Regions from separate parts of the Mesorhizobium sp. M0140 genome, predicted to be linked through region 2. Evidence: predicted binding sites of a transcription regulator. Region 2 holds the regulator's gene; the other holds the start of a gene.

Region 1 (3,687 bases), on a different contig from region 2:
GTGGCGCGCCTTGACGACGCCTGAGCATGTCAAGCAATGGTTCACGCCTAGGCCTTGGATGATCACCGACTGCGAGATCGACCTTAGGCCGGGCGGTCTGTTCCGGACGCGCATGCAGTCGCCCGACGGCAATGAGGTCAACGACCGCCATTGCTGCTATCTCGAAATCGTGCCGAACGAGCGGCTGGTGTGGACGGATGCATTGTTGCCGGGTTACCGGCCGTCAGGGGAACCCTTCATAACCGCTGTCATTTCCTTGCAGCCGGACGGCAAGGGCACGCGCTACACCGCCACCGCCATCCATCGCGACGAGGCGACCCGCAACAACCATGAAGAGATGGGTTTCTTCGATGGCTGGGGCACGGTGGCCGATCAGCTTGCGCAGTACGTGAAGACCATTTGAGCCTCTCACATGGCGGCCTGGGACATCGTCCCGGCCGCCATGCTTATTTTTCAACCTTCAGCGACGAGACCGAGCTCCCGCAAGCCGATGGTATTTCACGGCCTCAATAATAGAAGCGCTCTTCGGTGATCTTGCCGTTTTTGACCGTGTAGAGGCCAACTTCATCCATGGTGACACGCTCGCCGGTAGCCTTGGGCGTTATGTCGAACTTGAAGCGCACCGCGAACTGGTCTCCGTTGACGTAGGGGCCCTCGACCGAGCCGCCATGCACTTCGTTGTTCTCCTGCCACCACTGGCCCTTCTGCCTGAGCGCCTCCTTGCCATGGGAGATGGCCATCGGCCCCGCCATGGCTTCGAGACTGACTATATCATCGGCGTTGTGCTTCTCGGCAGCAGCTTCGTTATCGCCCTGCTTGAGCAGCTCGGTGAAATCCTTGGCAATTTCCGCGATGGTCATTTGTATTCCTCCTGTCAGACGCACTGCAAATGGGGAACAGCTTGCTGGCCTGCCATCGTCGGGCCACGTCGTAGCTGACAAGCCATGTCAGCATGATGGTCCCGCGGACATATGACGATGATTTGGGGCGTTTACATCGCGGGCCGGGCATCGTCCTGGCCCGTCAATCGCCAACGGTAAGGCATCTCGTACCGACCTTCCTGGATGAAGCTCTGGACGAGCGCAAAATCCCGCACTGTCCAACTGATGCGGTCAATCGCCCTTTCGCGAATTTTGGGCACTCCCACTTTGTCACGAAGCAGCGTGACATGCGGTTCAATGGATTTTGTGAGAAAGGGCTTTAACGGGCTATCCGAAATCACCGCTGTGAGGTTTCGCCAGAATTCTTGCAGCGAAGGATTGCCGTCGCTGTTGCGTAAAACAAGCGCGCCACCCGCCAAAAGCGCACAAACGATCAAAAGAAACGTCGAATGGTTTTGCGACAATCATCGAGCCTATGTGGTGAGCGAGTTCTACCAACCCCTCCGGCAATCCGTCATGGTCGCCGAGTCCAACAAGCGAGATGTGATTGGCAACTATTTTCCCTTTCAGCCCGAGTTCCTGCCGCCAAGTGGTTGCTTGTAAAGCGATAGGGTCGGCGATGGTGCCTTCCATCAGGTGACAGAAGAACAACCGATCAGTGCGACGACGCCTGCTCCGCTCATGCCAATTGAAAGATGCTTGACCGTTTTCGGCTGTGTTGAATGTGGGCAGTTCGTTCATGTCCTTCCTCTTTTTGCGCCACCCATCTCCGCCAAGCCGGAGATTTTAGAACAAAAAGGGAACACAGCAAGCGAAATGAGCGTTGGGGCTTTCCGGATCCGCGCCCGCGAGGGAATCGCGTAGCCCAATCGGCATATTCGCGATCATTGCCCGACTGCTTGTAGCCGCCGAACGTGCGACGTGTGCTCCGTTTTTGATACCAATGAAACTAACCTGGTAGCACCGGGCAATTGGCGCCACGGCGCAGGCTGATATGCGCCACGTCGCCGACCTGAAATTGAAAACCCTCGGCCTGGCGCGGCGCGTCTATGACAACAGGTGCGCCCTGCCCGAGTTCAGCGTGCAGACGCAACGTGCAGCCGTGAAAGACGATGCTGTTGACGCGTGCCGGCGCTGTGCCGGGCGCGGCCTCGGTCATCGCCAGGAGATCTTCCGGCCGCACGCCGACGGTGCGCATGGCATCCTCGGCGAGAGCTTCGCCGGTTTCAGAAATGGCCTCCAGCGGCAGGGCGCCGGCGGCGAAGCGCAGGCGATCGCCATCTCGGCCGACGAAGCGCGATTGCAGGAGATTCATGGTGCCGATGAAGCTCGCCACAAACTTCGTGGCGGGCCGGTCGTAAAGGGTGGCCGGGGGCGCGATCTGCTCGATGCGGCCCTTGTTCATAACGACGATGCGGTCGGAAATCGACAGCGCTTCAGTCTGGTCATGGGTGACCATGACGAAGGTGGTGCCGAGCCGCGACTGCAGCCGTTTCAGTTCAACCTGCATCTGCTCGCGCAGATGCGCATCGAGCGCCGACAGCGGCTCGTCGAGAAGCAGTACGCGTGGCTCGCAGACGATGGCACGCGCCAGCGCGACGCGCTGGCGCTGGCCGCCAGACAGTTCGGAGACGCGGGCGCCAAGCTTGTCGGCGAGGCCGACCATGTCGAGGGCTTCGCCGGCGCGCTTTGCCTGTTCGGCTCCAGACAGTTTGCGCAGCGACAGGCCAAAGCCGACATTTTCGGCGACATTCATGTGCGGGAACAGCGCGTAATCCTGGAAAACGGTGTTGACCGGCCTGTCGAACGGCCGAAGTGCCGTGATATCGCGACCATCGAGCAACACCTTGCCGGTCGTCGGGCTTTCGAAGCCGGCGATGACGCGCAGGCTGGTGGTCTTGCCGCAACCCGACGGCCCGAGCAGCGTGATGAACTCGCCGCCGACAATGTCGAGATCGACGGCGTCGAGCCCGACGATGCCGCCAGGAAAAATCTTCGAGACAGCCTGTAGCCGCACAACTGGATCAGGCGCCATCGCGAACCTCGGATGGCTTCGTGGTGTTGACCCAGAGGATCTGGCAACGCTCGGCGCCTGGATTGCGGAAGGCATGCAAAAGCGTGCTCTTGAACGCAAAACTGTCGCCGGTCTTCAGCACGTAATTTGTCGAATCAACCACCAGTTCGACCTCGCCCGACAGCACGAAGCCGAATTCATGACCGGCATGCGCATAGGCCTCCGCGGTGCCGCCGCCGGCTTCCACCGTCACCAGCATGCCGGTCAGCGTCGCGCCCGGCGGCGACAGCAGCGCCTTGGCAATGCCTTCCGACTTGACCGGGATTTGCCGTCGCTTATCGGCACGCACGCAATAGAGATCGTTGACGGCATCGTTGCCGTCGGCGATCAGCGCCGACGGCTCGATGTCGAGGGCGGCGGCGAGCGGCCAGATCACCTTGACGCGCAGCGAGGACATGCCGCGTTCGATCTGGCTCAACGCACCGATCGACACGCCGGCTTTTGCCGCAAGATCGGCCAGCGACAGGTTGCGCTCCAGCCGCAGCGCCCGCACGCGCCGGCCGACCCGCACATCGGCATCGTCCTTCGGCTTCTCAGCAGCTTCGTCCAGTATGTCCATCAATTCCCGACCTCGTTTGCAGTGTCTCGGGTGACACCGCGTGGCTGACGCCGCGCGGTGCTCTAGGGTTCAGCCGCCTGCCTTGACCTTTTCGAACATCTTGGCGAGGTCGTCATTCTGTTTCATCGGTCCGGTGAAGATGGTGGTCTTCAGCATCACTTCCGGGTCGGATG
Region 2 (3,687 bases):
TCAACGATGACGGCGACATGCCGCTGCCGGCCCGAATTTCCTCTAGCGTGGAAAATGCCCGTGAAGGCATCGCCGACCATATCAGGGCGAGCGTCGGCGGCGCCGAAGGCGAGATCGCCGCGGCGCTGATCGTCGGCGTGCGCGCCGGCATTCCCGATGACATCAATGAGGCGATGCGACGTACCGGCATCTACCACATCATCTCCATTTCGGGACTGCACATGGCTCTGGTCGCAGGCACCATCATGGGTTTGCTGCGCGGCGCCTTCGCCTTGTTTCCCGACTTTTCCGCGCGTCGCCCGGTCAAGAAGTATGCCGCCGCCGCCGCACTGTTCTCGATCGCGGCCTATCTCATCATCTCGGGAGTCGTCGTTGCCGCCGAGCGCAGCTTCATCATGCTGGCGGTGATGCTGATTGCCGTGCTGTTCGATCGAGCAGCACTCACCATGCGCAATCTGGCGATCTCGGCGATCGCCGTCATCGTGGTGTCGCCGCATGAGGTGGTCGGCCCGAGTTTTCAGATGTCGTTCGCCGCGACCGCGGCTCTGGTCGGCGCCTATGCCGGCTGGGCGGATCACCGCGCGGGAAAAGCAAGACCGCCGCCGCCAAAGCGATCCGTGCCCGGTTTCCTGACGCGAAAATTCCTGCTGGCGGCAACCGGCCTTGCCATGACCTCGATCATCGCGGGAAGCGCGACGACGCTGTTTGCCATCTGGCATTTTCAGCGTGTCTCGCCGCTCAGCCTGTTTGCCAATCTCGCGGTAATGCCGATCGTCACCGTCGTCATGTTCCTGGCCGTCGCCAGCGCGCTGTTGATGCCTTTCGGATTGGATTGGCCGGCTCTCTACCTGATGGGTAAGGGTCTGACGATGATGATCGCCATATCAAGCTGGATCTCCGAGCGTTCGCCTGTCGATGGGGTCGGGCTGATTTCGCAGCAGTCGGTCCTGTTGGTGGCAATTGCCCTGGTCATCGCGACGATGGCGACAACTTGGCTGCGGCTCGCTGCTCTGCCATTCGCGCTGGCAGGCTTGCTGACCGTCTCGGATACGCGCACGCCGGATGTGCTGATCTCGGAAGACGCCCGGCTGGTGGCGTTGCCGATCGGTGGCGGTGAGCTTGCCGTCAGCCGGGAACGGCCGAACGAATTCACCGTCGACAACTGGAAACGCGCCCTGACATCAGAAACCATCGTCGTTCCGGAGGTGTTCGACAACAGCGACGGGCAATTCGACGTCGCGGATGCCGTTGAGCTACCGCCGGGATCGCCGTTCTATTGCTCCTCAGACGTTTGCGTGGCCAGGCACATGTCCGGTGCGATCATTGCCTATGTCGAGGACCGCAAGGACACCTGGAAAGCCTGCGGCTTCGCCGAGCTGATCGTCATCAATGACGCCACCGCGTATGACGCCTGTCACAATCCGCTGGTTCTCGTCATCACCAAGCGGCAACTGGCTCGCAAAGGCAGTGCCGCGGTCTTCTTCGATCGCCAATCGGCGACCACGCCGGCGACGATCAGCTTCGCGGTGGACAGCCCATATCGGCCCTGGCACACGCAACGCAAATACTCTCGTGAGGCGAGGGGGCTGGCACCCTTTAAGAAACCGGAGAAGCCAGCGGCCAACCCACAGCCGCCTCAGTAGCGGCGGATCAGGCCGACGAGCTTGCCTTGCACCTTGACCCTGTCCGGGCCGAAAATACGGGTTTCATAGGCCGGATTGGCGGCTTCGAGAGCAATCGAAGCGCCCTTGCGGCGGAACCGCTTCAGCGTCGCTTCCTCTTCATCGACCAGCGCCACGATGATCTCGCCGGGGCTCGCCGTGTCGGCATTGCGGATGATGACGGTGTCGCCGTCGAAGATACCGGCCTCGATCATCGAGTCGCCCTTGACCTCCAGCGCATAGTGGGCGCCGCCCATGATCATGTCCGGCGGCACCGAGATCGAATGCGTCTGATGCTGGATGGCATCGATCGGCACACCGGCGGCGATACGGCCCATGACCGGGATCGACACGGCGGAGACCGCATCGTCATCATTGCCGGGCGAGGGCATCCGCGAAGGCGCCGGCTTGATCTGCCGGCCAAGGGCGCCACCCTGACCGAGACTGCCCTGGATGACGCTTGGCGAAAACTTCTTTGCCGCGTTGAGACCGGGCGCGATCGAGTCCGGCAATCGCAGCACTTCCAGCGCGCGTGCCCGGTTGGGCAACCGGCGAATAAAGCCGCGCTCCTCAAGTGCGGTGATCAGCCGATGAATCCCGGATTTGGAGGCAAGGTCAAGCGCCTCCTTCATCTCGTCGAAGGATGGCGGAATGCCGCTCTCCTTCAGGCGTTCATGGATGAACATCAGCAGTTCATGTTGCTTGCGCGTCAGCATGGCGGCCCCCAGGTTACCTGAAACCAGAATCGAAAAACAAACCCAGAACAAACCCTATCTGTTCCAGTTGTGTTCTGCAACCGTTTAAAGTTTAATGAATTTGTTAAGGCTGCTGAAATTATTTGGCGCTTGCCAGCAGGTCGCGATCAACAGGCGCTAGGCACGGCGATGCGCCTGCTCACATTGAAATTATTATGGTTAATGACCTGTGGCTCATCCTCGACCCAGGCTTGGCATTATCAGTCTATCGACCCCCACAAAGGACGATATCAATCTTCGGGACGTTCGTTTGCCGTGAACGAAACGGAGCCAAAACGCCAACGTCTGTTGGCATTTGTGGCTGGAAATTCAGCCCTCCGTCATCTGCCAGGCAGTGAGGGCGGCGGCGGTGGATCGCGGGGATCGTTGCGTCAGGTAACGGCTTCCTTGACCGCGAAACGGCGGTCCTTCCATGCGCCCGTGCGCAGAATATCCTCCAGCACCTCAACCGCCAGCCACACATCCTTGTAGCCGACATAGAGCGGCGTGAAGCCGAAACGGATGGTCGATGGCGCACGAAAGTCACCGATGACGCCGCGCTCGATCAGCGCCCGCATGATTTGATAGCCGTGATCGTGAAGGAACGACACCTGGCTGCCGCGCCTGGTCGCGTCGCGGGTGGTCTCCAGCGTGAGACCGTAGGCGCCGCACCTGGCTTCGACGAGCTGGATGAACAGTTCTGTCAACGCGACACTCTTCTTTCGCAATGCCGCCATGTCGACGTCATTCCAGATGGCAAGCGCGCCTTTGAGCGCCCCCATCGACAGGATCGGCTGAGTGCCGCACAAAAAGCGGCGGATGCCGGTGCCGGCAACATAACCCCGTTCGAAGGCAAAGGGCCGCGCATGGCCCCACCAGCCGCTGAGCGGCTGGCTGATATCGCCGTGGTGGCGCTGCGCGGCATAGATGAAGGCCGGTGCGCCCGGACCGCCGTTGAGGTACTTGTAGGTGCAGCCGATGGCGAAATCGGCATTTGCGTGATCGAGCTCGACGGGCAGGGCGCCGGCGGTGTGGCAAAGATCCCAGACGATCAGCGCTCCGGCCGCATGAGCTTTGCGCGTCAGCGCCGACATGTCGCGCAGTTCACCCGATTTGTAATTGACGTGGTTGACCAGCACCACCGCCACGTTTTCGTCGATCAGCTCTTCGATGGTCGGCGCGTCGACACCCGCGAGGCGCAGCAGGACGCCGTCCCGGGTCGAGGCCACGCCTTCGGCGATGTACAGGTCGGTGGGGAAACTGTCACCTTCGGCGACAATGACCGACCGGTC

What was found. Region 2 encodes LexA, which represses DNA repair genes until DNA is damaged. Its sites were predicted from a motif close to TGTTCNNNNTGTGTTCNG; they were not measured.
Region 1: a site for LexA is predicted at 1,669-1,686, ahead of NKJ37_RS01280 (2'-5' RNA ligase family protein). Genes of this name have one in related genera too.

Annotation. Positions count from the first base shown of each region.
Region 1 is NZ_JAMYTM010000001.1:280,148-283,834, reverse strand. It holds gene NKJ37_RS01290 (SRPBCC family protein) at 1-403, shown strand, start outside; gene NKJ37_RS01285 (SnoaL-like domain-containing protein) at 507-860, opposite strand; gene NKJ37_RS01280 (2'-5' RNA ligase family protein) at 1,209-1,622, opposite strand; gene NKJ37_RS01275 (ABC transporter ATP-binding protein) at 1,831-2,916, opposite strand; gene NKJ37_RS01270 (cupin domain-containing protein) at 2,906-3,514, opposite strand; gene NKJ37_RS01265 (ABC transporter substrate-binding protein) at 3,584-3,687, opposite strand, start outside.
Region 2 is NZ_JAMYTM010000013.1:94,518-98,204, forward strand. It holds gene NKJ37_RS15525 (ComEC/Rec2 family competence protein) at 1-1,643, shown strand, start outside; gene lexA (transcriptional repressor LexA) at 1,637-2,377, opposite strand; gene kynU (kynureninase) at 2,788-3,687, opposite strand, start outside.